One region of the Rhodococcus sp. Z6_132 genome, then DNA from elsewhere that is predicted to be linked to it. Evidence: predicted binding sites of a transcription regulator. Region 1 holds the regulator's gene; each other region holds the start of a gene.
What was found. Region 1 encodes LexA, which represses DNA repair genes until DNA is damaged. Its sites were predicted from a motif close to CGAACANNTGTTCG; they were not measured.
Positions count from the first base shown of each region.

Region 2: a site for LexA is predicted at 5,731-5,744, ahead of AC3YO9_RS14320 (HNH endonuclease signature motif containing protein). Genes of this name have one in related genera too.
Region 3: a site for LexA is predicted at 4,530-4,543, ahead of AC3YO9_RS07145 (HNH endonuclease signature motif containing protein). Genes of this name have one in related genera too.

Region 1 covers NZ_JBYUNP010000003.1:670,341-680,547, forward strand. The annotation lists gene AC3YO9_RS16350 ((Fe-S)-binding protein) at 1-514, opposite strand, end outside; gene AC3YO9_RS16355 (FAD-binding oxidoreductase) at 514-1,758, opposite strand; gene AC3YO9_RS16360 (FAD-linked oxidase C-terminal domain-containing protein) at 1,748-3,253, opposite strand; gene aceB (malate synthase A) at 3,260-4,873, opposite strand; gene dapF (diaminopimelate epimerase) at 4,992-5,834, shown strand; gene hflX (GTPase HflX) at 6,067-7,446, shown strand; gene lexA (transcriptional repressor LexA) at 7,443-8,111, opposite strand; gene AC3YO9_RS16385 (LysM peptidoglycan-binding domain-containing protein) at 8,437-9,048, shown strand; gene nrdR (transcriptional regulator NrdR) at 9,360-9,830, shown strand; gene AC3YO9_RS16395 (vitamin B12-dependent ribonucleotide reductase) at 9,952-10,207, shown strand, end outside.
Region 2 covers NZ_JBYUNP010000003.1:245,884-256,090, reverse strand. The annotation lists gene AC3YO9_RS14345 (NAD-dependent succinate-semialdehyde dehydrogenase) at 1-847, opposite strand, end outside; gene AC3YO9_RS14340 (DUF732 domain-containing protein) at 964-1,764, shown strand; gene AC3YO9_RS14335 (acyltransferase family protein) at 1,824-2,906, shown strand; gene AC3YO9_RS14330 (ESX secretion-associated protein EspG) at 2,897-3,673, opposite strand; gene AC3YO9_RS14325 (hypothetical protein) at 3,666-5,345, opposite strand; gene AC3YO9_RS14320 (HNH endonuclease signature motif containing protein) at 5,749-6,993, shown strand; gene AC3YO9_RS14315 (DUF3558 family protein) at 7,303-7,878, opposite strand; gene AC3YO9_RS14310 (hypothetical protein) at 7,875-8,273, opposite strand; gene AC3YO9_RS14305 (class I adenylate-forming enzyme family protein) at 8,353-9,969, opposite strand; gene malQ (4-alpha-glucanotransferase) at 10,151-10,207, shown strand, end outside.
Region 3 covers NZ_JBYUNP010000002.1:104,269-114,475, forward strand. The annotation lists gene AC3YO9_RS07120 (carbon-nitrogen hydrolase family protein) at 1-425, shown strand, start outside; gene AC3YO9_RS07125 (MSMEG_0565 family glycosyltransferase) at 429-1,514, shown strand; gene AC3YO9_RS07130 (hypothetical protein) at 1,551-1,724, shown strand; gene AC3YO9_RS07135 (hypothetical protein) at 2,022-2,204, opposite strand; gene AC3YO9_RS07140 (DUF6551 family protein) at 2,424-3,173, opposite strand; gene AC3YO9_RS07145 (HNH endonuclease signature motif containing protein) at 3,461-4,525, opposite strand; gene AC3YO9_RS07150 (DUF1427 family protein) at 4,677-4,829, shown strand; gene AC3YO9_RS07155 (DUF1427 family protein) at 4,826-5,119, shown strand; gene AC3YO9_RS07160 (MGMT family protein) at 5,116-5,409, opposite strand; gene AC3YO9_RS07165 (alpha/beta fold hydrolase) at 5,414-6,196, opposite strand; gene AC3YO9_RS07170 (ATP-dependent helicase) at 6,265-9,654, shown strand; gene AC3YO9_RS07175 (ATP-dependent helicase) at 9,651-10,207, shown strand, end outside.

The DNA.
Region 1 (10,207 bases):
GCAGCCCGGAGCGGCGCAGCACCGGGGACAGCCCGCTGCGCTGGTAGGCGCGCAGCGGCCCGCGCAGCAGCCGCAGCCGGCGCGGGTAGGGGAAGGTGCGGAAGATCAGCCCGCGCAGCAGCCGGTCCCGCCACGGCCGGGTGTGCCGCCGCTCCACCTGCGGACGGACCGCCCCGATCAGCTTGTCGTACTGCACCCCGGAGGGGCACGCGCTGACGCAGGCCATGCAGCCCAGGCAGGCGTCGAAGTGCTGCACCCGCGCCGGGGTCATCGGCTCGCTCTCCAGCCCGGTCTTCATCAGGTGGATGCGGCCGCGCGGGGAGTCCATCTCCTCGCCCCAGAGGGTGTACGTGGGGCAGGAGGGCAGGCAGAAGCCGCAGTGCACGCAGTCGCCGACGAGCGCCTCCGAGGGCGGGTGGTGGCCGTCGAAGGCGGAGGTGGGCTGGGCGTCCTGGGGCGGGCTGGTGGGCTGGTAGCCCACCACCGGCACACCGAGGGACACGTTCTCGGCCATCAGGTACCTCCTGGTCCCCGACCGGGCGCGAGGGTGTGGCTGGGGTCGAGCTCGTTCTTCACCCGGTGCATCAGCCGCAGCAGCGCCGGCTCCAGCGGGCCCCACACGTCCAGCTGGTGCCCGGCTGGCGCGCGCAGCACCAGGGCGGAGCCCTCCACGGCGGTGCACGACGCGCGGGCGGCGTCCAGCAGCACCGGTGCGTCGGCCCCCGTGCAGCCCACCTGGAGCACCCCCACCCCGACCGACCCGCGCACGTGGTGGGCCAGTCCCGGCGCGGCCAGGGCGTCGAGCACGGCGGGCAGGGCGGTGGGCGGGTGGGCCAGCTTGAGCAGCACCTCACCGTCCGGCAGGGCGCCCCAGCCCGGGGGAGGGGTGTCGGCGACGACGGAGCGGACGCCGAGCAGCTGGGCGACGGTCTCGGCGCGGGCGGCCAGCCCTGCGGCCACCCCCTCCAGCTGCACCGCCACGGTGGTGGCGCCGTCGGGGTCGCGGTGCAGCTGCAGCGCGGTGGGGCTGACCTGCGAGCCGCGCACCGCGGCCAGCGCGGCCGCCGCGGCGATGCTGCCCGGCGCCGGGGTGCTCACCCAGCACACCGCCTCGGGCAGCGGGCGCAGCCGGAACCAGGCGTCGGTGAGCACGCCGAGGGTGCCGCGGGAGCCGGTGTAGAGCTTGCCCAGGTCGTAGCCGGCGACGTTCTTGACCACCTTGCCGCCGGAGCGGGCGACGGTGGCGTCCCCGGCCACGGTGGTGGTGCCCAGCATCAGGTCGCGGACGGTGCCGTGCTGGTAGCGCTCCGGGCCGGAGAGGTCGGCGGCCACCAGCCCGCCGATGGCGCTGGTGGGCAGCGGTGAGCTCACCGCCAGCCGCTGTCCGTGCGGGGCCAGGGCGGCCTGCAGGTCGGCCAGCCGCGCGCCGGCCTGCACGTGCACCACCAGGTCGCCGGCGGCGTGCTCGAGCACGGCGTCCATCCGGCCCAGCTCCAGGTGCACGTCCACCGGTGGGCCCGGCAGCCAGTCCACGGTGCTGGCCCCACCCACCGGCAGCACGGTGGCGTGGGCCTGCCCGGCGGCGCGCAGCACCGCGGCCACCTCGTCGGTGTCGGCCGGGCGCGCGGTCAGCCCGTGGCCGAGCGCTCCGCCGGGGCGCACGTGCTCCGCGCCCACCGCGGCGACCAGTGCCTCGGCCAGCCGCTCGGTGTCGGTGGTGGCCGAGGGGCCGGCGCTGGAGACGTCGCTAGAAGACATCGGCGATCCCTGCCTCCACCAACGGGTGCGCCCGCGTGCGGCGCCCGGGCACCTCCCCGCACAGCCGGGGGGTGGGAAAGACCTTGCCCGGGTTGCTCAGCGCCTGCGGGTCGAAGGCGCACCGCACCCGCTGCATGGTGTCCAGGTCGGCGGCGGTGAACATCTTGGGCATGTGCTTGGCCTTGTCGGCGCCCACTCCGTGCTCGCCGGTGATCGACCCGCCGTGGTGCAGGCAGAGGTCCAGGATGCCGCCGCTGACCTCCTCGGCACGCTCGGCCTCGCCGGGCTTGGCGGCGTCGAAGAGCACCAGCGGGTGCAGGTTGCCGTCGCCGGCGTGGAAGACGTTGGCCACCCGCACGCCGGCACCCTCGGCCAGCTCGCGCATGGCGGTGAGCACCTCCGCCAGCGCGGTCCGGGGGATGACGCCGTCCTGCACGATGTAGTCGGGGCTGATGCGACCCACCGCGGCGAAGGCAGACTTGCGGCCCCGCCAGATGAGGGCGCGCTCGACGTCGTCGGCGGCCACCCGGATCTCGAACGACCCGTTGTCCTGGCAGTGCTGCTGCACCGCGGCGAAGGTGTGCTCGACCTCCGCGGCCGGACCGTCCAGCTCCACCACCAGCACCGCACCCGCACCGTCGGGGTAGCGGCAGTGCACCGCCGCCTCGGCGGCCTCGATGGCGAGGGCGTCCATCATCTCGATCGCCGCGGGCACCACCCCGGCGCTGATGATCGCCGACACCGCGGCCCCGGCGGCGTCGGTGGAGGGAAATCCCGCCAGCAGGGTGCGGACCGTCTCCGGCGTCCGCAGCAGCCGCACCACCACCTTGGTGGCGATGCCGAGGGTGCCCTCGCTGCCGACGAACACCCCGCGCAGGTCGTAGCCGGGGCAGTCGCGGCTGCGCCCGCCGAGCATGAGCAGCTCGCCGTCCGGGGTGACCACCTCCACCCCGAGCACGTGGTTGGTGGTGAAGCCGTACTTCAGGCAGTGCGCCCCGCCGGAGTTCTCCGCCACGTTGCCGCCCACCGAGCACACCTGCTGGCTGGACGGATCAGGGGCGAAGTACCAGCCCAGCGGACCGGTGGCTCGGCTGACGTCGAGGTTGATCACCCCGGGCTCCACCACGGCCAGCTCGTTGTCCACGTCGATCTCCAGGATGCGGCGCATCTGCGAGGTGACGATGAGAACCCCGTCAGCCCGCGGCAGCGCCCCGCCGGAGAGCCCGGTGCCCGAGCCCCGGGCCACGAACGGCACGCCCAGCTCCACGCACACCCGCACGCAGTGCTGCACCTGGGCGGCGTCGGTCGGCAGCGCCACCACCGCCGGGGTGACGCGGTAGTGCGCCAGCCCGTCGCACTGGTAGGTGCTCAGCCGGGTGGGGTCGGTGAGCACGCCCTTCTCGCCCAGGCCCGCGCGCAGCCGCTGCGCCAGCACGTCCACGTCCACCGGCGCGTGCTCGGGCGGCACCGGTGCCTGCTCCACCTCGGTGGTCATGGCTGCTCACGGCATCCGGGCGTAGGCGGGCAGGGTGAGGAACTCCGAGAGGTCGCTGCTCAGCGCCATCTCGGTGAACAGCGCGCGGCCCTGCTCGTAGCCGCCCTGCTGGTAGGCGTCCTCGCCCACGGCCTGCTCGATCTTGGCCAGCTCCTCGTCCACCAGCTGCTGCACCAGCTCGGTGGTCACCTTGGCGCCGCTGGAGAGCACCACGTCGTTGTGCAGCCACTGCCACACCTGGGTGCGGGCGATCTCCGCGGTGGCGGCGTCCTCCATCAGGTTGAAGATCCCCACCGCGCCCTGCCCTCGCAGCCACGCCGAGAGGTACTGGATGCCCACGCTGATGTCGTTGCGCAGCCCCTCCTCGGTGGCCTCGCCCGGGGTGGAGCGCACGTCCAGCAGCTGGTCGGCGGTGACGTGCACGTCCTCCCGCGTGTTGTCCAGCTGGTGGGGCCGCTCGCCGAGGACCTCGGTGAACACCTCGGTGCACAGCCCCACCATGTCCGGGTGTGCCACCCAGGAGCCGTCGAAGCCCGCCCGAGCCTCCCGGGTCTTGTCCTCGGTGACCTTCCTGGTGGCGTTGGCGTTGACCTCCTCGTCGCGGCGGGAGGGGATGAACGCGGCCATGCCGCCGATGGCGTGCGCGCCGCGCTTGTGGCAGGTGCGCACCAGCAGCTCGGTGTAGGCCCGCATGAACGGCGCGGTCATGGTCACGGAGTTGCGGTCGGGCAGCACGAAGTCGGCGCCGCGGTGGGCGAAGCACTTGATGGTGCTGAACAGGTAGTCCCAGCGTCCGGCGTTGCACCCGGCGGAGTGCTCGCGCAGCTCGTGCAGGATCTCCTCCATCTCGAACGCCGCGGGCAGCGTCTCGATGAGCACGGTGGCGCGGATGGTGCCGCGCGGGATGCCGAGGGCCTGCTGGGCGTGCAGGAAGACGTCGTTCCACAGCCGAGCCTCGAGGTGGCTCTCCATCTTGGGCAGGTAGTAGTAGGGGCCCTGGCCCAGCTCGACCTGCTTGCGGCCACTGGTCACCAGGTACAGCGTGAAGTCGAACAGCGAGCCGGAGACCTCCTCCCCGTCCACCAGCACGTGCTTCTCCGGCAGGTGCCACCCGCGCGGACGCACCACGATGGTGGCCAGCTCCTCCGCCGGGCGCAGCGCGTAGCTCTTGCCGCCCTCGGCGGTGAAGTCGATGGTGCGGTCCAGCGCCGCCCGCAGGTTCAGCTGGCCCTGCACCATGTTCGGCCACAGCGGGGTGTTGGCGTCCTCGAAGTCGGCCAGCCACACCTTGGCGCCGGAGTTCAGCGCGTTGATGGTCATCTTGGCGTCGGTGGGGCCGGTGATCTCGGCCCGCCGGTCCACCAGCCCCGGCGCCGGCGGCGCCACCGACCAGCTGTCGTCGCTGCGGACGTCGGCGGTCTCGGGCAGGAAGTCCAGCGTGCCACCGGCGTCCAGGCCGGCCTGGCGGCGCTGGCGGGCCTCGAGCAGCTCGCGCCGTCGGGGGTTGAACCGGCGGTGCAGGTCGGCCAGCAGGCCCAGCGCCTCGTCGGTGAGCACGCAGTCGAAGCCGTCCTGGCGCTCGCCACGGACCTCGATGCCGGTGGGTGGTGCGGTGGCCATGGCGTTCCTCCGCACTCCGCAGGACGGAATCGAGCCGCTGATGCATCACGACGGTAGGACTGGCCTGTGACCTGCGCAACAGCAGCGATGGTCGGGGTACGAACCTAGGATGAGCGCCGTGGACTTCGCCAAGGGGCACGGCACCCAGAACGACTTCGTGGTGCTGCCCGACGTGGACGGGATGCTCGACCTCACCGCCAAGCAGGTGACCGCGCTGTGCGACCGGCGCCGCGGCCTGGGCGCCGACGGGGTGCTGCGGGTGGTGCGCGCCGGCGCGCTGGAGGAGCCCCTCGCCGAGGGGGTGTGCGCCGACGACTGGTTCATGGACTACCGCAACGCCGACGGCTCCATCGCGGAGATGTGCGGCAACGGCGTCCGGGTGTTCGCGCACTACCTGCGGGCAACCGGCCTGGAGCCGCGCGACGAGTTCGTGGTGGGCACCCGAGCCGGCGCCCGGCCGGTGGTGGTGCACGCCGGCGACGGCGCGTTCGGCGAGGTGACCGTGGACATGGGCCCTGCCCGGGTGCTCGGCGGCGGCACCGCCGCCCTGGCCGGGGAGCTCTTCGGCGGTGTGGCCGTGGACCTGGGCAACCCGCACCTGGCCTGCGTCACCGACCGCGACCTCAGCACCTTCGACCTGAGCACCCAGCCCGGCTTCGATGCCACGCTCTTCCCGCACGGGGTGAACATCGAGCTCGTCAGCCCGCTGGCCGGGGGCGAGGTGCACATGCGGGTGCACGAGCGCGGGGTGGGGGAGACCCGCTCCTGCGGCACCGGCACCGTCGCCGCTGCGGTCGCGGCCCTCAAGGTCGCGGGGGCGAGCACCGGGGACGTGGCGGTGAACGTGCTGGGCGGACAGGTGCGGGTGAGCATCTCCGAGCACACCAGCCACCTGCGCGGCCCGTCCGTGCTGCTGGCGCACGGCAGCATCGACCCGCACTGGTGGGCCGCCCCGGCATAGGTTCTGCCCTGGGCATATCTCAGTGGGCAATCATCGCGTTCCGTGGGACCATGGGCGTTGTATGACGAACTCATCCACGTGGGACGACCACGACACAGATGCCCCCATCGACGCCGCTGCCGCGGACGGTGCCCCCTTCGACGAGGTTCCCCTCGGCGAGGCCGAGTCCCCGGACGGCGCCTCCGGAGACACCTTCTCCCCGGGCCCCGACCACGACCCCTCGGTCGGCGAGATGCAGCTGCAGGAGCGCACCTCGTTGCGCCGCGTCGCCGGGCTGTCCACCGAGCTCACCGACGTCACCGAGGTCGAGTACCGCCAGCTCCGCCTGGAGCGCGTCGTGCTCGTCGGTGTCTGGATGCAGGGCAGCACCGCCGAGGACGCCGAGCTGAGCCTGGCCGAGCTGGCCGCGCTGGCCGAGACCGCCGGCTCGGAGGTGCTCGAGGGCCTGGTCCAGCGGCGCGACAAGCCCGACCCGGCCACCTACATCGGCTCCGGCAAGGCTGCCGAGCTGCGCGACATCGTGGTGGCCACCGGCGCGGACACCGTGATCTGCGACGGCGAGCTGACCCCGGCGCAGCTGAACGCGCTGGAGAAGGTGGTCAAGGTCAAGGTGGTGGACCGCACCGCGCTGATCCTGGACATCTTCGCCCAGCACGCCACGTCCCGCGAGGGCAAGGCGCAGGTGGCGCTGGCCCAGATGCAGTACATGCTTCCCCGCCTGCGCGGCTGGGGTGAGTCGATGTCCCGGCAGGCCGGCGGTGCCGGCGGCAGTGCCGGCGGGGTGGGTCTGCGTGGACCTGGTGAGACCAAGATCGAGACCGACCGGCGACGCATCCGCGAGCGGATGGCCAAGCTGCGTCGGGAGATCAAGGGCATGAAGCAGGCGCGCGACACCAAGCGCGACAGCCGCCGCCGCAACGAGGTGCCCAGCGTGGCCATCGCCGGCTACACCAACGCCGGCAAGTCCAGCCTGCTCAACGCCCTCACCGGTGCCGGGGTGCTGGTGCAGAACGCGCTGTTCGCCACCCTCGACCCGACCACGCGCCGGTCCGAGCTGGCCGACGGTCGCGAGTACGTGCTCACCGACACGGTGGGGTTCGTGCGGCACCTGCCCACCCAGCTGATCGAGGCGTTCCGCTCCACCCTGGAGGAGGTCGCCGACGCCGACCTGCTGCTGCACGTGGTGGACGGGTCGGACCCGCAGCCCACCCAGCAGGTGGCCGCGGTGCGCCAGGTGCTGGTGGAGGTGGCCGACGAGCGCAAGACCGGGCTGCCGCCGGAGCTGATCGTGGTGAACAAGGTGGACGTGGCCGACCCGGTGGTGCTGGCCCAGCTGCGCAACCTGATGCCGGACGCGGTCTTCGTTTCCGCCCACACCGGGGAGGGCATGGACGAGCTGCGGCAGCGGCTGGTCGAGCTGATGCCGCACCCGGAGGTGGAGGTGGACGTGCTCGTGCCCTTCACCCGCGGTGAGCTGGTCGCGCGGGTGCACTCGGAGGGGGAGGTGCTCGAGGAGACCCACCAGCCCGAGGGCACGCACCTGCGGGCGCGGGTGCGTGCCGACCTTGGAGCGGCGCTGGTGGAGTTCGCCAGCCCGCAGGTGCCTGCCTAGAGCTTGCGCATCACCGAGACCACCTTGCCGAGCACGGTGGCCTCGTTGCCGGGGATGGGCTCGAAGGCGGCGTTGTGCGGTATCAGCCACACCTCGCCGTCTCGGCGCTTGAACGTCTTGACGGTGGCCTCGCCGTCGATCATGGCGGCCACGACGTCACCGTTCTCGGCGACGTTCTGCTGGCGCACCACCACCCAGTCGCCGTCGCAGATCGCCGCGTCGATCATCGACTCGCCGACCACGCGGAGCATGAACAGGGTGCCGTCGCCCACCAGCTCGCGGGGGAGGGGGAAGACCTCTTCCACCGCCTGCTCGGCCAGGATGGGGCCACCGGCGGCGATGCGGCCCAGCACCGGCACGAAGGTGGGGGTGGGCATCTGCTGCAGCACGCTGCCGCCCTCACCGGTGGTGGCCGCAGCCGCCTGGTTGGCCAGGTCTTCGGGCATCCGCACGTCCACCGCCCGCGGGCGGTTGGGGTCGCGTCGGAGGAACCCCTTGCGCTCCAGCGCCTTGAGCTGGTGGGACACCGATGAGGTGGAGGTCAGGCCGACGGCCTCGCCGATCTCGCGGACGCTGGGCGGGTAGCCCCGCACCTCGACCGAGTCCCGGATCACCTCGAGCACCTTGCGCTGGCGCGGCGTGAGGCCGGCGGCGGCGGCCGACAGGTCGGCGGTCTCCTCGGCGGTGGCACCCGGAGCGGCACCCGCCGTGGTCGGGGCGCCGGGAGTGTGGCTGCTCATCGTGTGATGCCTCCTGTGGGGAACCGCGAGTGGTCCGGTGCTCTGCGACGAGGCCGCGCGGGTGTGCGTCCACCTGCGGAACTTCGCCAAAGTGCGGTGGTGTTCTGGTGATTCGAACTTAGTCCTGCAGCAGGTCACATTCAAACACCTGTTCGATCAACACGCCGACAGCTCTCGATTTTGTCGGTCGCCCCTGGTAGACATCGACCAGACGTTCGAATCGAACGCCTGTTCGACACGGGAGGTTGACATGCTCGATCTGGCTGATCGCCGCTCCACCCTGCACCGCGCGGGCGTTCGCAACGCACACTCACGTCTCGCTGGGCCACGTCTCACTGACTCCCTGCTGGTTGACCCGCGACGCCGCGCCGACCTGTTCGAGCTCGAGCGCGAGCTGCGCTCGCTGGGCTCCCTGCGGGCCGGGGACGCTGGGGCGGCGCGCACCGTGGAGGCGCCCCGGCGCACCCGCCGTCCCCGCGAGGTCGCCCGCCGCCGCCCGGCTGGGCGCCTGGTCGAGTACGGCACCGCCCCACTCCGCCGGGCAGCCTGCACGCCACGGGTCACTCGACCGTCCCCGGCTCAGGTGCGCCTGCGCCTGGTGGTCACCGGCGCCGTGCTCGCCGGCGCGCTCGCGCTCGGCGTGCTCGCCGTGGTGACCCTGGGGGGAGGCGGCGACGCCCCCATGCCCACGCAGACGGCCGTCACCCAGGTGCGCGCCGGGGAGAGCCTGTCCGCGGTGGCGGTGCGCTCGGCCCCGGGGGTGCCCGCGGCGGCCATGGTGCAGCGCATCGTCGATCTCAACGCCCTGGACACGGTCGCCGTGCGCCCCGGCCAGTCGCTGGTCGTGCCCGTCGGCGGATGACGCTGGACACGTGCTGGCGCCGTCGACCCCGCCGGACTGCTGGTGGCACACCGTCTCCGCGAGGCGGACACGCCGACCGGGCTGGGGAGACGCAAAATCCGTTGCCGATGGCTTGCATCGGGGCCTAGTGGGGATTACGGTCATGACCACAACATCTAGTAGTTACATAGATGTGGTTAGTCCACAGGTTGGGGTCCCACTGTGTAGGGGGATCCACAGGTTGTCCACGGATCCGTCCACACCCACGCCCTAGCTTGGCGTGCTCCGACGGCCTGCGGGCAGCGGGGCTTGTCGTCCGAGAAGGGGATGTCGTGCACTGTCCGTTCTGTCGTCACTCCGACTCTCGCGTGGTCGACTCGCGCGAGGTCGAGGACGGCCAGGCCATCCGCCGCCGTCGCGCGTGCCCGGAGTGCGGGCGGCGCTTCACCACGGTGGAGAACGCGGTGCTGTCGGTGGTCAAGCGCAGCGGCGTCACCGAGCCCTTCAGCCGCGACAAGGTGATGGTGGGCGTGCGTCGCGCCTGCCAGGGCCGACCCGTCAACGACGACGCGCTCAGCCTGCTGGCCCAGCAGGTGGAGGACCAGGTGCGGGCCGGGGGATCGGCCGAGATCCCCAGCCACGAGGTCGGCCTGGCCATCCTCGGTCCGCTGCGCGAGCTCGACGAGGTCGCCTACCTGCGGTTCGCCTCCGTCTACCGCTCCTTCACCTCCGCCGACGACTTCGAGAAGGAGATCCGCGCGCTGCGCCAGCACGCGCGGCACGCGGACGGCGTCTCCGAGTAGTCCCGCACCGTCTGCGGCGCAGGCGGTCACCCCACAGCACCCCACCGGCACTCGTGCCGGTTTCCCACCCCATTCAGCAACGCCAGACCAGAGCAGCAGCAGTGAGAGAGAGGCCCATCCCATGACGGAGACCGTCGGAGCCCACACATCCGGTTCGAGCAGCCGCTCGGCCAAGGGCGGCAAGCAGAACCGCAAGGCCGGCGTTCGGATGGAGCGGGTCTACACCACTGCGGGCGTGCACCCCTACGACGAGGTCACCTGGGCCCAGCGCGACGTGGTCATGACCAACTGGCGCGACGGCACGGTGAACTTCGAGCAGCGCGGGGTGGAGTTCCCCGAGAGCTGGTCGCTCAACGCCGTCAACATCGTCACCAGCA
Region 2 (10,207 bases), 420 kb from region 1:
CCTCCACCGCCGCGTCCACGTCGGCGTCGTCGAACACCACGAAGGGCGCGTTGCCACCCAGCTCCATGGACGTGCGCAGCAGGTGCTTGGAGGACTTCTCGATCAGCGTGCGCCCCACCTCGGTGGAGCCGGTGAAGGTGAGCTTGCGCAGCCGCGGGTCGGTGAGCAGCGGCTCGGTGACCTCGCTGGAGCGTGAGCTGGGCAGCACCGAGAACACCCCGCGCGGCACACCCGCCTCGGCCAGGATCTCCCCCAGCAGCAGCATGGTCAGCGGGGTGGCGCCGGCCGGCTTGACGATCATGGTGCAGCCGGCGGCAAAGGCCGGGCCGATCTTGCGGGTGCCCATGGCCAGCGGGAAGTTCCACGGGGTGATCGCCAGGCACGGCCCCACCGGCTGCTTGGTCACCAGGATGCGGCCCGTGCCCGCCGGGGAGTGGGTGTAGCGACCGTTCACCCGCACCGCCTCCTCGGCGTACCAGCGCAGGAACTCCGAGCCGTAGGTCAGCTCGGCCTTGCTCTCCGACAGCGCCTTGCCCATCTCCAGCGTCATCAGCAGGGAGAGGTCGTCGGTGCGGGCCACCACCAGCTCCCACGCCCTGCGCAGGATCTCCCCGCGCTCCCGCGACGGTGTGGCCGCCCACTCCTGCTGCACGGCGCAGACGGCGTCCAGCGCCATGACGGCGTCCTCCGGGCTCGCGTCGGCCACCTCGGTGAGCGTCTCCCCGGTGGAGGGGTCATCCACCGCGAAGGTCGCGCCGCCCTGCGCGTCCACCTGCGCACCGCCGATCCACAGCTTGGTGGGCAGCGAGTCGATGAGCTGCTGTTCGCGCTGACTGAGACCGGACACGGGGGCTCCTTGCGTCGCTGAGGTGTGCTCGCTCCTGCCTATCACGGACGGGGGTAGGGCCGCCGCGCGGCGAGTGGCATCCTCATGACTCTCGGTAGGCAGCGAAGGGACAACACATGGGCAAGCTCGGAATGGCGTTGGCACGCACGATGGTTGTGCCTGCGGCGTTGCTGCTGGCCGCCTGCGGTGACGGCTCCGCCGCCCCCGACGCGCAGTCCAGCACCGCCCTGCCCAGCACCACCACGGCCGAGCCCACCACCACCACCCTCGCCGCGCCCACCAGCACCGCAGTCCCCACCACCACGGCCCCGCGCACACAGCCGCCCGTGGCCATCCCGTCGCCGACGGCCGCCCGCCCCACCACGCCGCCGCTGGTCACCACCACCGCCACCACCCCGATGGCCGTCAAGGACCAGGCCTGCCCGCCGGTGCAGGGCCTGCAGGTGCTCACCCGCTCGAGCAACGGCACCAGCGCCGTCGGCTGCGCGGACGCCGCCGGGGTGCTCGACACCTACACCGCCCAGGGTGGCGGCACCCGCACCGTGCAGGGCTGGCAGTGCGCCTCGGCCGGTGCCGGCGTGGCCGTGACCCGCTGCACCAAGGGCGAGCTGGTGCTGGCCACCTACGACACCGCGGCCGCCACTGCCGCCAGCGCCACGGTGAACCAGGCGTTCCTGTCCCAGCTGGCCGACTTCACCGTCCCGCTGGCCGTGCGCATCGGTGGCGGGGTGGCCGAGCAGGTGACGCAGGCGCTGGGCCACCAGGTGTGCGGCCAGCTCTCCGCCGGCACCGACTACGAGACCATCGCCAACGGCATCTCCGGCTCCTTCGACTACAACGCCGACGACGCGCGCACGGTGATCACCGCCTCAGTGCTGGCGATCTGCCCGCAGCACAAGAACCTCGTCGGGGGCTGACCGCTCCGCGCTGCGGTGAACGGACCGACGTCGGGTACCGGGCGGTAACCTGACTTGCCGTGATCGACTCGAGCGGCAGTGCGGCGGACACCCGCCACGCCCTCGACCGCGCGCGCAAGGATCTCGCCATCCAGTCGCTGCGCGGGCTCGCGGTGGTCCTCATGGTCTCCGGGCACATCGTCGGCGGCCACGCCGAGCAGGGCATGCAGGTGGACGCCGGCTCGCTGTGGCACTACTTCACCGTGGGCCTGGAAGACATCCGGATGCCGCTGTTCACCCTCATCTCCGGCCTGGTCTACGCGCTGCGCCCGGTGCGCACGGTGCAGGACTACCGCCGGATGGTGCGCGGCAAGAGCCGGCGGCTGCTGCTGCCCCTGCTGAGCGTGGGGACCGTGCTGTTCGCGCTGCTGTTCCTGGTGCCCTGGACCAACTGGACGCCGGCCCTGGACGACTACTGGCGGGTGTTCGCCTACGGGTTCAAGCACCTGTGGTTCCTGCAGGCGATCTTCCTGGTGTTCCTGGTGGTGGCGGTGCTGGACCTGTTCGGGCTGCTCGCCTCGGTGCGACGCTGGCAGCTGGCCACGCTCGCGGCCATGGTGACGTTCGTGGTGGTCAACCTGCCGCCCGAGGCGGACGTGTTCAGCATCAACGGGGCGCTGCGGCTGCTGCCGTTCTTCCTGCTCGGCTACGGAATGCAGCGCCATGGCCGCCTGGACGCGCGCGGCTGGGACGCAGCGGTGGTGAGCGCGATGTTCGTGGCCGCCTACGGGGCCAAGTGGCTGCTGCTGGAGGACGTCTGGTCGCCGTCGGAGCTCACCCGCCGGACGCTGAGCGTCATCGTCGGCACCCTGGGGGTGGTGCTGGTGTACTCCGCGCGCCAGTACCTCAGCTCGCGGCTGCTGGCCTGGATCGGCGGGTTCTCCTTCGCGGTGTACCTGCTGCACGTGTTCGGGCTGTCGGTGTCGGACACGGTGCTCTACCTCGCCGGGGTGGACAACCACGTGGTGGTGTTCGGGATGGGGCTGCTGGTGGGCGTGGGTGGCCCGATCCTGTTCCAGCGCGTGCTGGAACGGCGGTGGGCCTGGCTGCTGCTGGTGCTGCTGGGCGAGCGACCCCGGGCACCGAAGCCCGTTCAGCGGTAGCTGAGCACCGCCGCGCACCGGGTGAGCTGGGACTGCAGCGCGGCGGTGAGGGTGACCCCGTCGGCCGGGCGCACGGTGGCCGGGGCGGTGTGGTCGGCCAGGTAGCGGCCGTCGTCCTCGCGGTCGAACCAGCGCAGCGTGTTGCGGGTGTGCTCGTGCCCGTCCCCGGCCAGTGCGGTGACGCTGAGCTGGCCGGCGCTGGGGAACGGCCCCGCCACCAGCTCGCGGAAGCGCCGGTCCTCACGCTGCTCGGCGCTGCGCACGGCGGTTTCTGGGCCGTGCGGCCCGGTCGCCATGGTGGCCGGGCGCTCCCGCCCCGGGGGTGCCGGCGGCAGTGCCCCGACCACCGACTCGGCCAGCGCTGCGTTGGGCACGGTGCGCAGCAGCACGTCGCCGCCGACGTCGTCCTGCGGTCCTGGCAGCTGCACCACCAGCACCCCGGCACGGCCGGCGTGCGCGGCGCGGATGCGCACCAAGTCGCTGGGGCCGTCGGTGCGGGTGCCGTGGAAGCCGAAGGCGGTGCACCACAGCCGGGCTGCGGCCAGGATGCGCAGCGCCGCCTCGAGGTCGGCGTCCACGCGACCGTCGCGGATCAGGCCGCCCTGCTGCAGGCGGGCGGTGGCGTGCCGCATCGCCATGTCGCGCTCGTTGAGGGTGGGGGTGGTGTCACGGACCTGCAGCGGGAACGGGAAGCGGGCCACCCCGGTGACGGGCCACAGCGTCAGCAGCTCGTGCGGGGTGAGCCGCCAGCTGGTGGGGCTACTCACCGATGACGGGTGGAGCGACGGGCGGCAGGTAGCCGACGATCTCCGAGCCGTGGTCCTCGGTGATCAGGTACGACGGGGTGTTGTGCTCGAGGTCGTCCCCGCCGCCCTGGCCGCGTCCGGCACCCATGGCGCCCATCCCGCCCATGCCCATGCCCCGGCCGGCCGCACTGCTCCCGCTGCCCGCGCCACCTCGGGCGGCCATCGCCTCGGTGGCGCCGTTGGCCCCGATCCCGCTGGCCCCGCCGCGACCCATCGCGCTGCCTGCACCGGAGCCCGAGCCGCCTCCGGGCCCGATGCCGCTACCGCTGCCACCGCCGCCCAGCTTGCCGGCGCCGAACCCCCCGGCCCCCTTGGCTCCGACACCGCTCGCGCCAACGCCGCTGGCGCCGCCGAGCTTGCCCACGCCGGCGACCCCGCCCCCGCCGGCCTTGCCTGCTCCAATGCCGGAGGCGCCGCCAGCGCGGCCTGCTCCGCCGGGGCCGGCGAATGCACCGGGGACTCCTGCACCTGGCACTGTCCCTGTCCCGCTGGCGAAGCCGCTGCTGGAGCCGATACCGCCGGTGCGGGTGCGGTCACTGGAGTCACCCGTGCCGAAGCCACCGGCACCAGCCCCGCCCACGCCTTGGCTGGAGCCGGGCAGCTCTCCACCCGCGCTCGCGGCGCTGACATTGGGGTTGCTGCCCGGGCCGAAGCTGCCGCCGCCTGCACCCTGACCCGCGCCCTGGCCCTGGCTCTGGCCGGCCCACTCGGCCGAGTAGCCGCCGTTGCCTCCGTTGCCTCCGGTGCTCACCAAGCCCGCTTGAGCGACACCCGCACCACCGCCGTACCCGGCTGAGCCCGGGCCCGCGGCGCCGGAACCAGCCGACCCCGCCGAGCCTGCGGTGCCCGGCGCGGCGCCCGCACCAAGGCCACCCGTCCCCGGCATGGCCGAGAGCGCAGAGCCCCCGCCGCCGGGTGCTCCGGTTGCGTCGGGCCCGGTGGGAGACGTGGGCGGGGGCAGCACGGGGACACCTGAGTCGGACTGCTGGTAGACGGGCAGGTACCGGCTGTTCATCACCTGCACCGCTTGCTGCCGCGCGTCCTCCTGCTCCTTCATCTGCTGGGCGAGGTCGGCGACGGCCGCCATCGGGTTCACGCTCGCCGCTGCCACAGTGCGCTGCTCGTCGTAGGCGACCGGAGGGGGCATGGCCGCCTGGGTCTCCGAGGCGGCGACGGCGGCCTCATGGATCTTGGTGCTGGTCAGCATCATTGCTGCGCCGAGCTGCCCGCCCCGGGAGGTGTAGGCGCTGGAAGCCACCGTGGCCTGGTCGGCGCCGGGCCCGGACCACGAGCCGTTGATCGCAGAGCTGATCGACTGTCCCAGCGTCTCCATGTCCGCACTGACCGCCTTGCCCATGTCGCCCCAGGCGTTGGCCGTGGAGTGCATGGTGGCCGGTTGCAGCTGCGCGGCCGCGGTAGCCATGTCTGGGTGCGACCAGGAGTCGAAGTTGTCCGGGTTTGTGATCGCCAGCGGGTCGAACTCGTCGCCGACCTTGTGCGCCAGCGCATCCTGCTGGTCCTGGATCACCCCGTGCTGGGTGGCGTAGAAGCCGTACTCGTCGCCCAGGCCGGCGGCCTGCGTGAGCACCTGGACGAGCCCGAGCGGGGAGAGGCCGCCTGGTACTGGGGTCACGGGCGTCAGCGAGATACCCGGCAGCGGAATCTCCCCGGTCCCTGCCGGGCCGGACGGACCGGGCAGTCCTGGCACTGACGGTGTGGTCATTGAATCCCCCCAGATTCTTGCGGTGCTAGGTGTTCTCGAGCAGTAGAGCTACCACCGTCCGGCCGACTGCTGTACACGCCGGACCTCCTGATAGTCGCCTGCCGTAGGACGCGCCGACGTCGCCCACGGTTCCGACGACTGTGGGTACGAAGCGCTCTAAGCGGGTGCAACCCTAGTTCGATGAGATCCGCCGCCGGCTGGCTTTGGCAAAGCCTGTGGACAGCCTGACCAGCAGGTACGGGTCTGTGCACAGATCTGCGCGAGGTCACCTGACTTCTCAAAACTGTCGGCGGTTCGAACTAGTGTTCGATACATGGAGATCGCCGCCGCACTCGCCGAGCCCGCTGGGGTCGAGCTGTGGCGGCTGGGCACGGACGAGCTCCGCGCATTCGCCCGCGAGCTAGGAACCACGGTCTCTGCCATTCAGGGCCTGCAGCTACGAACCATCACCGAGATCGACCGGCGGGGAGCAGCAATCGAGCTGGGCGCCGCGAACACCGCGCGGTGGCTGACCGACGTGAGCCACGTGTCCCCGGGTGCGGCATCGCGAATGGTGCGGTTGGGCCTGGCCCTGGATCGGCTGCCCGATGTGGCCGCCGCGCTGGACTCCGGCGCCCTGCTGAGCGAACACGCCGAGGTGATCGTGCGGGTGTTGCAGCAGCTGCCCAACGACCTGCCCGATGACGGTGTCGACGCCTGCCGCACCTACCTGCTGGACGCCGCCCGCCTGGAGGACCCACAGGCCCTGAATCGGCGCGGTCGCGAGCTGCTCGCGCGCATCTCCCCCGACGATGCTGAGCTCACCGAGGAACAAGCAGTCGCCCGCCGGGAGCTGCGCATCAGTGACTGCGGCGACGGGCTGCACAAGATCACCGGCTGGCTGGACACCGAGGCCGCCGAGCTCGCCCGCTCCGTCCTTTCACCGCTAGCCAAGCCACGCCCCGCCGACGACGGCGAGCGCGACACCCGGTCACCGGCCAAACGCCTCGGGGACGCCTTCGTCGACCTCCTCGGCCGCGCCGCCGACCACGCCTGCGTGCCCGGGGAGGGCTACGCCCGCCCCCACCTCACCCTGCACGTGCGCGCCGACGCCCTCGCCACCGGCCATGGCCCCGCAGCAGAGCTCACCTTCCTCGGACCCCTGTCCATCGCCGCTGCCCGCCGCCTGGCCTGCGACGCCGAAGTCACCCCCATGACCCTGGACGAGAACGGCGTCCCACTCGACGTCGGACGCACCACCTACGTGGTGTCCGGTGGTCTGCGACGCGCCTTGGTGGCCCGCGACCGCGGCTGCGCGTTCCCCGGCTGCGGCCGACCACCAGGCTGGTGCCACGCCCACCACATCGTGCACTGGGCTGACAACGGCGACACCGCACTAAGCAACCTCGTGCTGCTGTGCGGACACCACCACCGCGTTGTCCACCACCAAGGCTGGTCCGTAGCCACCGGTGACGACCGCCAACCCTGGTTCACCCCACCGGCCTGGATTGACCCCGACAGCACCCCACGGCCATCACACCAACGACGACATCAGCCTCAAGCTCCATGCTTGGGCTAGGGGTCGGTACCGCTACTCGGGCGCGCTTCGCGCGACTCGGGGAGCGTCAGCGTGGCGTGAGCAGAATCGGCGCAGACCTTTCCATTATCCGAATCGCCAGCGTGCACGAATCCACACCCACGGCCGCCTCGTGCTCACAACCACATCCGGCTATTTGGCGGCCAATCCGCGCCCGGCCAAGCGCTGCCTACCTTTTCGATGTTGGCCATACACAGTTGACTTGATGGGCGTCAGCACGAGGGGCTTACCCAGTGAAGACGGATGGGCTTCATGCACTTAACGGCCTCCGCCAATCCACGCGGGGAGCGGCTAACGCTGCTTGAGTAGTCCGGGCGACAACTTCGCCATCACTTCCACTGCAGCAGCGCAAGAGTCGCCAACGGCAGCCTGATGCTCAGATTTGGCGCTCATGAGAACCAGCAGTGCGCCACCTGACTCGAGGTTGGAAACCACAGTGCAGCCGCCCGGGTCGTTAGGGACCCGGAACGCGATCGAAGGCAGATTGGCAACCACCGGACGGGTCACATCGGCTAGATCAGCTCTTGCTTCATAGGAAGCGACCGTTGCCGTAGTGCTGAACACTCCGACAAATCTGTCCGATCCGCTCCAACGGCAGCCACGTTGCTCGACCAAATCAGCGTTCTTTCTCGTGGCCGGCTGCAGACCGAGCGACGCGAGATCCTCGTCAGACACGTCCACACAGGTATCGATGTCGGCGGCCGTCCGCGAGCCGGCCGCGGTTGTCGATTGCGGGGCCCCCTCCGGCGACGAGGGTAGCCGCGTGGGGTCCGCCACCGGATCAGCGTCGGATTCACCACATGCAGCCGCCGCTAGCAAGAGAGCAAGAGAGACAATTGCACAGCCAACTTTTGCTCCGCCGCTCATTGCGGGCTACCAAAGGCCGATGCCGACGAACTATCGGTTGTCGAGTACGCCCGCCCAGCGCTGCGGTAAGTATCACGCATCTGCATTAGAACTTGTTGGTGCTCAGTGAGGATGCCCACAGCTTCTTGCGCCTTCCTACTGAACTTCCCCGCAAGCGCCACTCCAGCATTGGGGCTGCCGAACCCTTCAGTATTGAAGAACTGTCGCGCATCGAAGAGGTACCCGTCAATTTTGTCTATGACGTCTTGGCACGCCTTCGCGCACCGCTCCGCCGCCTCCGGCTCAAAGCACAGCTCGCCCCGCCCCGCCGACGCCTTCAGCGCCGTCCACTCCGTCTTGCTCCGCTCCACTGCGGCACTCGACTCCGCCAGCGCGCGATCATCCTCAGGCAACATCGGACACACCCCTCCCCCGTCAGGTCACACCGTCCGACGCGCCGCCGCCCCCCACGGTTCCTGGCGCCACAGGATCAGCTCAGGGCTGCATCTCGTTGGCCAGGTCGCGCAGCTTGTTCTTGGCCACCTTGTCCAGGGTGGCCCGGGGCAGCTCGTCCAGAAAGTAGACCTCCCGCGGACGCTTGAAGTCCGCCAAGCCTTCCTCGCACCCCTGCAGCACCGTCGTGCGGATCTCCTCCTCGGTGAGCGTGGTGTGTCCGCTGCGCACCGCGAACAGCACCGGCACCTCGCCGAGCATCTCGTGCTTCTGCGCCACCACTGCCTGCGCCTCCAGCACCCCACGGGCGAACAGCCCCAGCACGAAGCCCTCCACCTGGCTGGCCGAGACGTTCTCCCCACCGACCTTGAGGATGTCCTTGTCCCGGTCGCCGAAGTAGAAGTAGCCGTCCTCGCCGATCCGGGCCACGTCGCCGCTGCGGAACCAGCCGTCGTCAGCGAACGAGCTCGCCATCGCCTCCGGGTTCTTGAAGTACTCCAGGAAGATCTGCACCCCGCGCGTCCCCCGCACCCACAGGTCACCGTTCACCCCGGGCGGGCACAGCTCACCGGTCTCCGGGTCCACGATGGCGAACTCGTAGCCCGGCGACGGGATCCCGATGTTCATCTCCGGGGAGTCCTGGATGACGTCGCCGCGGGTGGCGTGCGTGACCGTCTCGGTCATCCCCCACGTGGCGAACGTCGTGACCTTCCAGTGGTTCTCGATGTCGTGCAGCTTCACCCCGGTGGCCCACGTCTTGTAGGAGTGCTCGGGCACCGCCTGCGACGAGATGGCCTTGATGCAGAACGGGATCATCGACGCCCGCGTCACCTGGTGCTTGAGCGAGAGGTCCCAGAACGTGCTGGAGGAGAACTTCGGCTGCAGCACCACCGTGCCGCCCACCCACATCATCGACCAGAACGACCAGCTCTGGGCGTTGACGTGGAAGCACGGCAGGAACACCAGGTAGGTGTCGTCGCTGGTCATCAGCACGTTCTGCGACCCGCTGCGTCCACCCCACAGCGCGTTGGCGTGGGTGTGCACCACCGCCTTGGGCCGCGACGTGGTCCCGGACGTGTACTGGATCCCCACCGGCAGCATCGGCTCCGCGGGCCGCGCCGGCGGCTCGTCGCCCTCGGTGTAGAGGCTGTCCCAGGTGGGCTGGCCGTGGCCGAGCTGCTCCTCGGTGGCGGCCTCGCCGGAGTTGTCCTCGGTGACCACGAACCACCCGAGGTTGGTGGCGTTCTTGGCCAGCTGCTCCACGAACTTGGGCTGAGTGATGCACCCCACCGCCTCGGAGTGCTCGGCGAAGTACGTCAGCTCCTCGCCGATGCAGCGGGTGTTGGTGGTGACCGCCACCGACCCCACGATGGCCGAGGCGTACCAGGCGATCATCATCTCCGGGCAGTTGTCGGAGTGGATGAGCACCTTGTCGCCCTTGGTCACCCCACGGGCGATCAGCCCGCACGCCACCTGGTTGATCTCCTGCCAAAACTGCTGGTAGGTCCACGTGCGAGTGCGGCCGTCGCGGGGCTCCCACACCAGGAACACCTTGTCCGGCGTCTGCTCCGCCCACAGCTTGGCCAGCCACGGCACGTCCTTGCCGGCGAAGTCGTAGTACTGCGCGGACCGGTGCACGTCGAGCTGCGGCTTGATCATGGCTGCCAATCTGGTGAGTGGGGCACGTCTCATCGAGGCCAAGGCGGAGTGTAACCAGTGTCACTTTTCTTCCGCACCGCACTGAGCAGGGTCGACACAGACAGAGAACAATCAGCCCCATGAGCGCACCCTGGCTGAACCCCGGTCTCGTTGTCCGCCGCCAGGTTCGGGCGGTGACGGCATGAGCTCCCCCGAGGTGAGCACCGACGAGTGGGGCATCTCGCTGACCTGGCTGGAC
Region 3 (10,207 bases), on a different contig from region 1:
GGATGCTGATCGACTACGACAAGACCTTCCCGGAGGCGGCCCGCACCCTTGCGCTGGACGGCGCGCGGATCATCGCGGCGCTGTCGGCGTGGCCGGCCAACGTCACCGACCGCACCGAGCGGTTGCCGCAGGACCGGCAGTCGCGACTGTTCGACCTGTATGACTCGGCACGCGCGGCGGAGAACCAGGTGGTGCTGGTGTCGTCCAACCAGACCGGCGTGCAGGGCGGTCTGCGGTTCCTCGGCCAGGCCAAGGTGGTGGGTCCGGGTGGGGACGTGCTGGCCCGCACCGGGACGAAGGGCGGGATGGCGGTGGCGGAGGTGGACGTGGACACCGAGGTGGACCGGGCGCGGCGGGTGCTGCGGCACCTGGACGAGCGCCGGGTGGACACCTACCGGAACCTGCTGGACGAGAAGGAAGGCTGAGCTGTGCGCATCGCGCTGATCACCTACTCCACCAAGCCGCGCGGCGGTGTGGTGCACACCTTGGCGCTGGCCGAGGCGCTGGCCCGTGCCGGTGCGGAGGTGTGGGTGTGGACGCTGGGCCGCGGCGGCGATGACGCCTTCTTCCGCCCGGTGGATCCGGCGGTGCACGTGCGGGTGGTGCCCTTTGCCCCCATCGACGGCGAGGACGTCGGCGATCGCATCCTGCGCTCCATCGCGGTGCTGGGGGTGGCGTTCACGCCTGAGGACTACGACGTGGTGCACGCGCAGGACTGCATCAGCGCCAACGCCGTGGGCCGGTGCGTGCGCACCATCCACCACCTCGACGAGTTCGCCACACCCGAGCTGGCCGCCTGCCACGAGCGGGCGGTGGTGGAGCCCTACGCGCGGGTCTGCGTCTCGGCGGCGGTGGCCCGCGAGGTGCAGGACGGGTGGGACCTGACGCCCACGGTGATCCCGAATGGTGTTGACGCGCAACGCTTTTCCGATGGCGCCGCGGATGTTGCCGGCCGGCGGCGGTGGGCGGAGGAGCTGGGCGAGTACGTGCTGGCGGTGGGCGGCATCGAGCCCCGCAAGGGCAGCATCGACCTGGTGGAGGCGTACGCGCTGCTCGCGCGGGAGCGGCCGGGGCTGAGCCTGGTGTTCGCCGGCGGCGAGACGTTGTTCGACTACCGCTGGTACCGGGAGGCGTTCGACAAGCGCTGCGCCGAGCTGGGGGTGCAGCCGCGGGTGCTGGGCACGGTGGCCGAGGAGGAGCTGCCGTCGCTGGTGGCGCAGGCGTCGGTGTTCGCGTTCCTGTCCACGAAGGAGGGTTTCGGGATGGCGGCGATGGAGGCCCTGGCCGCGGGCGTGCCGGTGGTGGCGCGTGACCTGCCCGTGCTGCGGGAGGTGTTCGGCACCACCGTGGCCTTTGCCTCGACCCACGCGGAGATGGCCGCTGCCCTGGCCTGGCCGGGCGGAGATCGCGCGGCCGGGCGCGAGCTGGCCCTGCGACACAGCTGGGACGACGCGGCGCGGGCGCACCTGGACTTCTACGCCGCGCTCGAGCCGCACGGGGCCACCTCGAGGTGAGGCAGTCCAGGGACTGGTGGCCCTGCGTATGAACTGATGCTTGCTAACCTGTGTGATGGTGAGCGCGTCGCGGTCACCGTCTGTCACGTTGACGGACTGATCCGGAAGTCGATTGAGCTGGAGCAGTTCGTCAAGGTGCTCGAAACGGCACGGGTCGCGCACCTCCGGTTCGTGGTGGGGGACGCTAACTTCGTGACGGGCGACGGTTGATAGTGATGCGTATCCAGGGTGCGGTGGCGGCCACGGAGTCCGCCGACAAGAGCCGGCGAGTCAAGCGCAAGCTGGATCAGGTCGCCCAAGCCGGGATGCCACACGGCGGGAACCAGCGTCCCTTCGGCTACGACGCGACCAAGATGGTCGTGACTGACGAGGAGGCAGCAGTAGTCCGACAGTTGGTGGCTCGGTACTTGGCGGGGGACTATTCGCGCTCGCTGACTGCATGGTTGGAGGAATCCGGGGACCATGCTTGCACCTAGTCCGCCGTCAGATTCGAGTTGTCGGCCATGGTCAGGACCACTGCGCCCAGATCGCGACGCCACCTCGCCAGTCGGGCACCTCGGCCGAGGACCAACGATAGGACGGGTCCGCCCCGAACATCTCCGACGCCTGCGCGACCATCTCGTCCGCGCTGCGCCCCATCAACCGCACCGCGGACGGCTGGAAGCCCTGTGCCTGGTCGTAACGATGCAACCCGGCGGGACGGTCATTACCGAAGGACTTTGCAACATTCTTGGCGATATAGCCGACGGCCTTCCGGGCCTCTTTTCGAGCTGACCCGCACCGACACCGAGGTCACTGATCAGCTTGATATTGAAGGTCCACGGCGTCCCGAGTTATGTTGCTAGTTCGAGTCAACAAGAGGGGCCGCACCCTTACGGGTGCGGCCCCTCTTGGCGGCCTGTGTTCGGATCAGGTGACGATGCGGTTCTTCGTCTTGCCCTTGTTCCAGGCCTGCACCATGAGCGCGTAGCAGGTCGAGACCCGCGAGCCAGTGCCGCTGTTGTGTAGACCGCCGCCACTAGCGCGAGAGTGCACCGCTCCGATCCACTGCTGGGCGGTCCCACTCTTGGCCAACTTCGATGACAGAGAATCGTCGTCGACCAGGTCACCGTGACGGCCGATGAACTGGGCCAGACCCCCCAGCAGAACCCCGTCCCAGGTGGCCGCGTTCCGTCCCCAGGCAAGCTCCGCGATGGTCAGGACACGATCCAGGATCTCCGGGCCCTCACCGTCGACGATACGAAGAATGCCGGCGACTGCACCCACGCTGTTCGTCGAGGTCGACCCGATGTCCAGGCTGTGGTCGGTCAGCACCTTGTCGGTGTCGACGAACAGCGGCAGACCCGCTGTGAGCCCGACCTTGTACTCGTCCAGGGCGTTGGGCTTGTTCGACTCACGGTTCTTGATCAGGAAGAGAACCGCTTCCTCCATGACCGTGAGGTCGTGGTGCACCTCTCCGATGATCTTCGACAGCCCCCGCAACTGCTTGGCGCGGGTGCGGTGCATCCCGTCGACGATCATCTTGCGTCCGTCGGCCCGCTGCGACACGACAACGGATCCGATGGCCTCCTCGACCATGTTGTCCGCGATTCCCTGGGCGCGCTTCTCGTTGAGCGTTCGCTGCGCCTGCGGATCGACTTCCAACTCGTCTACGGACAACTCCACCCCGTAGTCAACGGGGTGGGAAGGCAACGTGTACGCGTAACGCGTTCTAGCCATGATGGATCTCCTGACTACGTCCTCAAGGGGAGCGGCTCTCGAATGGCCTGGGGTGAGGATCGCAGGGCTGACTGTACGCACATCTTCGCCAAATCGGCATACGTTCGGCATTCTTTCACGGAAAGATCTCGGATCTTTTGCGCTCCACGCCACGCAGAGTGTGAGTCTGCTCCTGCGCGTCCACTCTCGCCGGGGTTTGGGGGCGTACTAGCGACTAGTCAGTTTGTCTAGCGCGGTGTCGCAGTGTCCGCCCAGTGGATGATGTGGTGGGCGTGGCACCAGCCGGGGGGTCGGCCGCAGCCGGGGAAGGCGCAGCCGCGGTCGCGGGCGATGAGTGCCCTGCGCAGGCCACCGGACACGACGTAGGTGGTGCGTCCGACGTCGAGGGGTGCGCCGTTCTCGTCCAGCGTCATGGGGGTGACTTCGGCGTCGCAGGCCAACCGGCGGGCGGCGGCGATGGACAAGGGGCCGAGGAAGGTGAGCTCGGCGGCGGGGCCATGGCGGGCGGCGAGGGCGTCGGCGCGCACGTGCAGGTTGAGGTGCGGGCGGGCGTAGCCCTCCCCGGGCACGCAGGCGTGGTCGGCGGCCCGGCCGAGCAGGTCGACGAAGGCGTCCCCGAGGCGTTTGGCCGGTGACCGGGTGTCACGCTCGCCGTCGTCGGCGGGGCGCGGCTTGGCTAGCGGTGAGAGCACGGAGCGGGCGAGCTCGGCGGCTTCGGTGTCCAGCCAGCCGGTCACCTTGTGCAGCCCGTCGCCGCAGTCACTGATTCGTAGTTCTCGCCGCGCAACGGCGTGTTCCTCGGTGAGCTCAGCATCGTCGGGGCAGATGCGTGCCAGCAGGTCGCGACCGCGGCGATTCAGCGCCTGTGGGTCCTCCAGGCGGGCGGCGTCCAGCAGGTAGGTGCGGCACGCGTCCACCCCGTCATCGGGAAGGTCGTCGGGCAGCTGCTGCAGCACCCGCACGATTACCTCCGCGTGATCAGTGGAGATCACACCGCGCTCCAGCGCCGTCGACACGTCCGGCAGCCGGCTCAACGCCAGCCCGAGCCGCACCATCCGCGACGCCGCGGCAGGGGCAACCCGCGTGGCGTCGGTCAACCAGCGCGCCGAGCTCGACGCCCCCTGCTCGATGGCCACACCTCGGCGATCGATCTCTGCCACCGTGCGCAGCTGCAACCCCTGCAACGCCGACACCCGCCCGCTCAGCGCCACCGCGAACGGCAACAGCTCGTCGGACCCCAGCCGCCACAGCTCCACCCCAGCGGGGTCTGCGAGGGCACCGGCCATGTCCATGAGTCGAACACTAGTTCGAACCACCGACAAGTTCGGTGGTTCCGCAAATGTGGCCGAGAAACCCGCCCCAGCTCGCGGCGTACGGTCGAGTGCGCCGGCCAGGCGCGGCTGCGGCGGCGCCGGGAGAACCTCCGGGGCGAGGTGGGAACCGATGGTCACCTACATCCAGTCGTTGCTCGCGGGCGTGCTGATCGGTGCGCTCTACGCCCTGCTGCGGGTGAAGTCGCCGGCCCCACCGATGGTCGCGCTGGTCGGGCTGGGCGGGATGCTCGTCGGCTACAGCTTCTGGGACAAGGTGGCATGACCAGCGTCGCCGCGCGGGCCGGGCAGTCCGTGCTCACCCGCCTCTACCTCGTCCGGACCGGCGAGTTCTGGCGCGGCACCGCGGTGCGCTACGTCGGCTCCGCCCTGGTCGGCGTCCTGGCCGGGATCATCTACCGCTCGCTGGACATCAGGTCCCCGGCCCCGCCCTGGGTGGCACTGGTGGGACTGGTCGGGATCCTGCTGGGTGAGTACTGGATGGGTACGGCGCTGAGGCGCACGTGGCCGTGGCGTCGCGGCAGGCGAATCGAGGTGCCGACTGACGAGAGCTAGTCCCCGAACGGCCACCGCGCGGCGCTCAGCACCACCCGGCCGTCGCGGATCGGGGCTCCCTCGGCACGCAGCCGCTGCAGCTGTTCCTCGCTCTTGTGCGGCGCCGGCCGGCCTGCGGCGTTGACCACCCGGTGCCACGCCAGGTCGGCGGAGTCCTTGGCCAGGATGCGTCCAGCCAGTCGCGGTGAGCTCAGCCCGGCGGCATCAGCCAGGTCGCCATAGGTGGTCACCCGACCCGGTGGCACCTGCTGGAGCAGCTCCCGCACCCGTTCCACCTGTTCCTCGTTCACCGGCTCACTGCTCCACCAGCGCCGCCCGCACCAGCTCGGCCACCACCGCCGGCTGCTCCTGCTCCACCATGTGCCCTGCGTCGAGCACCTGCAGGCGCAGCGCGTCCCCGAGCACCTCGCGCCAGCCCTCGAGCGTGGCGTCGGTGAGGTAGGGCGGGTGCACCTGCCCGGCCCGCAGCACGACCGTGGGCATCCCGGCCGGCGGGGCGACGCTCGGCCGGGCCAGCTCGCTCCACGACGCCACCATCGCCGGGGTGGACAACCGCCAGGTCAGGCCGCCCTCGGCCCGCTCCACCAGGTGCTGGGCCACCTCGGCGTCCACCGCCGCCTGCGGGGCCGCCGCCCAGTCCTTGCGCTGCTGCGCCCGGGCCTGCTCGGCGTCGGCGAACACCGGCGGCGCGCACGCGGCCTGGGCGCACTCCAGCGCGGCGCCGGCGGGCACGGCCATCGCCGGGTCCAGCAACAGCAGCGCGCGGATGCGGTGCGGCACCGCGCGGGCCAGGTGCACCGCGATGGCGCCGCCGTAGGAGTGCCCCACCAGCACCACCGGGGCGGGGTCCAGCTCCGCCAGCACGGCGCACAGGTCGGCCACGTGCTGGTCGATGGTCCACGGTGGCCGGCCGGGGGAGCGGCCGTGCCCGCGCAGGTCGGGTGCGACCAGGTTCACCTCGGGCAGGTGCTCGGCCACCCCCCACCAGCGCCCGCCGTGACCGGTGACCCCGTGCAGGGCAAGGACGGTGGGGCCGGACGGGCTTCCGTGGTGGTGCAGGTGCAGCGGCGAGGACATCCCCGGAGTCTGGCAGCCCGCCCCAGCCCGGCGGCGAAGCTGTCGGGGGTCCGTGTTTACCTAGCCGCGTGGTCAGGACGGGGGAGCGGCAGCGCAGCCGCCTGGTGCGGGCACCGGCCGTGGCGCACCCCGTCCGGCACTGGGACGGGGAGGCGGCCCAGCTGCTCGACGGTCTGCCCGCGCCCCGGGCGGCGTGGGCGCCGGTCTCGGTGCTGGGTGGTCCCGGCACCGGCAAGACGTCCCTGCTGGTCGACCTGGCGGTGCGGCGACTGCGCACCCCGGGGGTCGACCCGGAGTCGGTGCTGGTGCTCACCGCCTCCCGCCGCGCCGCGCGGGACATCCGGGTGCAGGTCACCGCCGGGCTGGCCGCCGCCGGCGTGGGCGGTGCAGGCGCGCAGACCGTCCGCGAGCCCCTGGTGCGCACCGTGCACTCCTACGCCTTCGCGGTGCTGCGCCTGCAGTCGGCCGCACACGACAACCCCCCGCCCCGCCTCATCACCGGCGCCGAGCAGGACGCGGTGATCCGGGAGCTGCTGCGCGGGGAGATCGCCGACGGCGCCCCCGGCTGGCCGGACTCGCTGCGCCCCGCCCTGGGGATGATCGGGTTCGCCCGCGAGCTGCGCGACCTGTTGCTGCGGGCCGCCGAGCGCGGGCTGGCCCCGGAGGACCTCGTCAAGCTGGGGCGCACGCACAAGCGCAAGGAGTGGGTGGCCGCCGGGCGCTTCGGGCTGCTGTACGAGCAGGTGCTGCTGCTGCGCAGCTCGGTGGGCATGGAGGCGCCGCAGGCCAGCGCCCCCGCGGTGGACGCCGCCGGCCTGGTCTCCGGCGCGCTGGACGCCTTCGCGGGTGATCCGGAGCTGCTGGCCGACCAGCGCGCCCGGGTGCGGCACCTGTTGGTGGACGACGCCCAGCACCTCGACCCGCACGCCGCCGAGCTGGTGCGCCAGCTGGGCGCCGGGGCCCGCGAGGTGGTGGTGGCAGGCGACACCGACCAGGCGATCTACGGCTTCCGCGGCGCCGACCCCACCTTCCTGGCCGACCTGCCCGCCCGGCACCGGGTGCTGCTCACCACCAGCCACCGCTGCGCCCCCGCGGTGGCCGACGTGGTGTCCCGGATCAGCTCGCGGCTGCCCGGCGCCGCCCCGCAGCGCGGCCCCGCCGCCCGCACGGACGGCCCCGCCGGCCGGGTGCAGGTGCGGCTGCTGCGCACCGTGGCCCAGGAGGCGGCGCATGTCGCCGACACCCTGCGCCGCGCCCACCTGATGGACGGCGTTCCCTACGCCGAGATGGCCGTCATCGTGCGCTCCACCACCCGTGCCCTGCCCGCGCTGCGCCGGGCGCTGCTCTCCGCCGGAGTGCCGGTGCAGGTGCCCACCACCGACCTGCCCCTGGCCCGGCAGCAGGCGGCGCAGGGGCTGCTGCTGGCCCTCACCGCCCTCACCGCCGACGACGACTCGGTCACCTTCGACGACGAGGCGGCCCTGGCCCTGCTCACCTCCCCGTTCGGGGGCGCCGACCCGGTGTCGCTGCGCCGGCTGCGTCGGGGCCTGCGGCGGGTGGAGCTGGCCGCCGGCGGTGACCGCGACTCCGCCGAGCTGATCCGGGAGCTGCTGCTGGCCCCCTCCGCCGACTCCACCGCGCGCAACCGTGCCGACGACCCCCTCACCGCGCTCACCGCCGCCGAGGCCGAGCCGCTGCGCCGGGTGCAGCGGGTGCTGGCCGCCGCCCGTGCCGTGCTCACCGCCGGCCGCGGGGTGGAGGAGGTGTTGTGGGCCGCCTGGCAGGCCAGTGCCCTGGAGCGCCGCTGGGTGGCCGCGGCCGCCCGCGGGGGAGCGGCCGGTGCGCAGGCCGACCGTGACCTCGACGCGGTGGTGGCCCTGTTCGACGCAGCTGCCCGCTACGTCGACCGGCTGCCCGCGGGCAGCGTGGCCGGGTTCGTGGAGTACCTCAGCGAGCAGGAGCTGGCCACCGGCGGCACCGACGCGCTCACCGCGGCCGGCACCACCGACGCGGTCACCGTGCTCACCGCGCACTCCGCGGCGGGGCGGCAGTGGCACACCGTGGCGGTGTCCGGGGTGCAGGAGGGGCTGTGGCCGGCGCTGCGCAGCAAGGGCAGCCTGCTGGGCACCGAGCAGCTGGTGGACATCGTCGCCGGCACCGACCCGGCGCTGTTCGACACCCTCTCGCGCACCGCGCCGCTGCTGGCCGAGGAGCGACGACTGTTCCTGGTGGCGTGCAGCCGCGCCGCGCACACCCTGCTGGTCACCGCGGTGAACAGCGCCGCCGGCGACACCGACCTGCTGGCCTCCCGGTTCGTGGACGAGGTGTCCGGCCTGGACGCCGACTCGGTGGACCCCGACGAGCCCGACCCGCGGGCGGCGCCGGTGGGCCGGGCACTGGTGCTCGGTGAGCTGGTGGCCGACCTGCGGGCCGTGGTGTGCGACCCGGAGGCCGACGTCGACCGCCGCGACCGGGCCGCCGCACAGCTGGCCCGCCTGGCCGCCGCCGGAGTGCGTGGGGCCCACCCGGACAGCTGGTACGGGCTCGGCGAGACCAGCACCGCCGCGCAGCTGTGGCAGCCGGGCGACGGACCCGTCCCGGTGTCACCCTCCACCGTGGACCTGCTCAGCACCTGTCCGCTGCGCTGGCTGCTGGAGCGCCACGGCGGCCAGGACGGCTCCGCCACCGCGGCGGTCACCGGCACCCTGGTGCACGCCCTGGTGCAGGCCATCGCCGAGAAGGCCAACCCCGACGAGGTGGACGCCGCCCTGGAGCGAGCGTGGACCGCCGTGGACGTGGGTGCGCCGTGGTACTCCCGACTGGAGCTGGAGCGCACCCGCGGGATGCTGGAGACCTTCCGGCAGTGGTGGCAGCGCAGCCGCGCCGACCTCACCGAGGTGGCGGTGGAGGTGGACGTGGACGTGCTGCTGCGCGGACGCCCTGGCACCGGCACGGAGAGCAGCCCAGCAGAGCCCGAAGCGCCACACGAACCTGAAGCGCCAGCCGAAGCAGACCAGGGCGCCGCCGAGCTCGAGGTCCGCGTCCGCGGCCGCATCGACCGCCTGGAGCGCGACGCCCTGGGCCGCCTGGTGGTGGTGGACGTCAAGACCTCCAAGAACCCGGTCACCGCCGACGCCGCCGCAGAGCACGCCCAGCTGGCCACCTACCAGGTCGCCGCGGCCGAGGGCGGTGTCGCCGAGGTCAGCCCGGACGCGCCCTCCGGTGGGGCCCGGCTGGTCTACGTGGCCAAGGCGCACGCCAAGCAGGGCGCCACCCAGCGCAGCCAGCCCGCGCTCACCGACGAGACCCGCGCCCAGTGGCGCGGCCGGGTGATCGACGCGGCCGCCGCCACCCAGGGACCGGGGTTTCTCGCCGTGGTCAACGACGGCTGCACGCACTGCCCGGTCAACGGCTCCTGCCCGGCCCAGGACTCCGGCCGCCAGGTGGGTGGGTCATGACCAGCACGCTCACCCGCACGCCGCGCATCGGCCCCGCCGAGCTCACCGCCGCCCTGGGCCTGCCGCCGCCCACCGACGAGCAGGAGGCGGTCATCGCCGCGCCGCTCGGTCCGGCGCTGGTGGTGGCCGGTGCCGGGGCCGGCAAGACCGAGACCATGGCCGCCCGCGTGGTGTGGCTGGTGGCCAACGGGATCCTGCCGCCCGACCAGGTGCTCGGCCTCACCTTCACCCGCAAGGCCGCCCAACAGCTGGCCTCGCGCATCCGCACCCGGCTGCACCGCCTGGCCGGCACCGACCTGCTGCAGCGGGTGGACCCCAGTGGCGAGCTCACCGCCCGGGTCCGCGCCGCCGAGCCCGAGGTCAGCACCTACCACGCCTACGCGGGTCGGCTGCTGGCCGAGCACGGGCTGCGGCTGCCGGTGGAGCCCTCCGCCACGCTGCTCAGCGAGACTGCCTCGTGGCAGCTGGCGCACCGCGTGGTCAGCACCTGGGGCCACGACCTGGAGACCACCGCCGTGCCCGGCACCATCACCGCCCGGCTGCGCGACCTCGC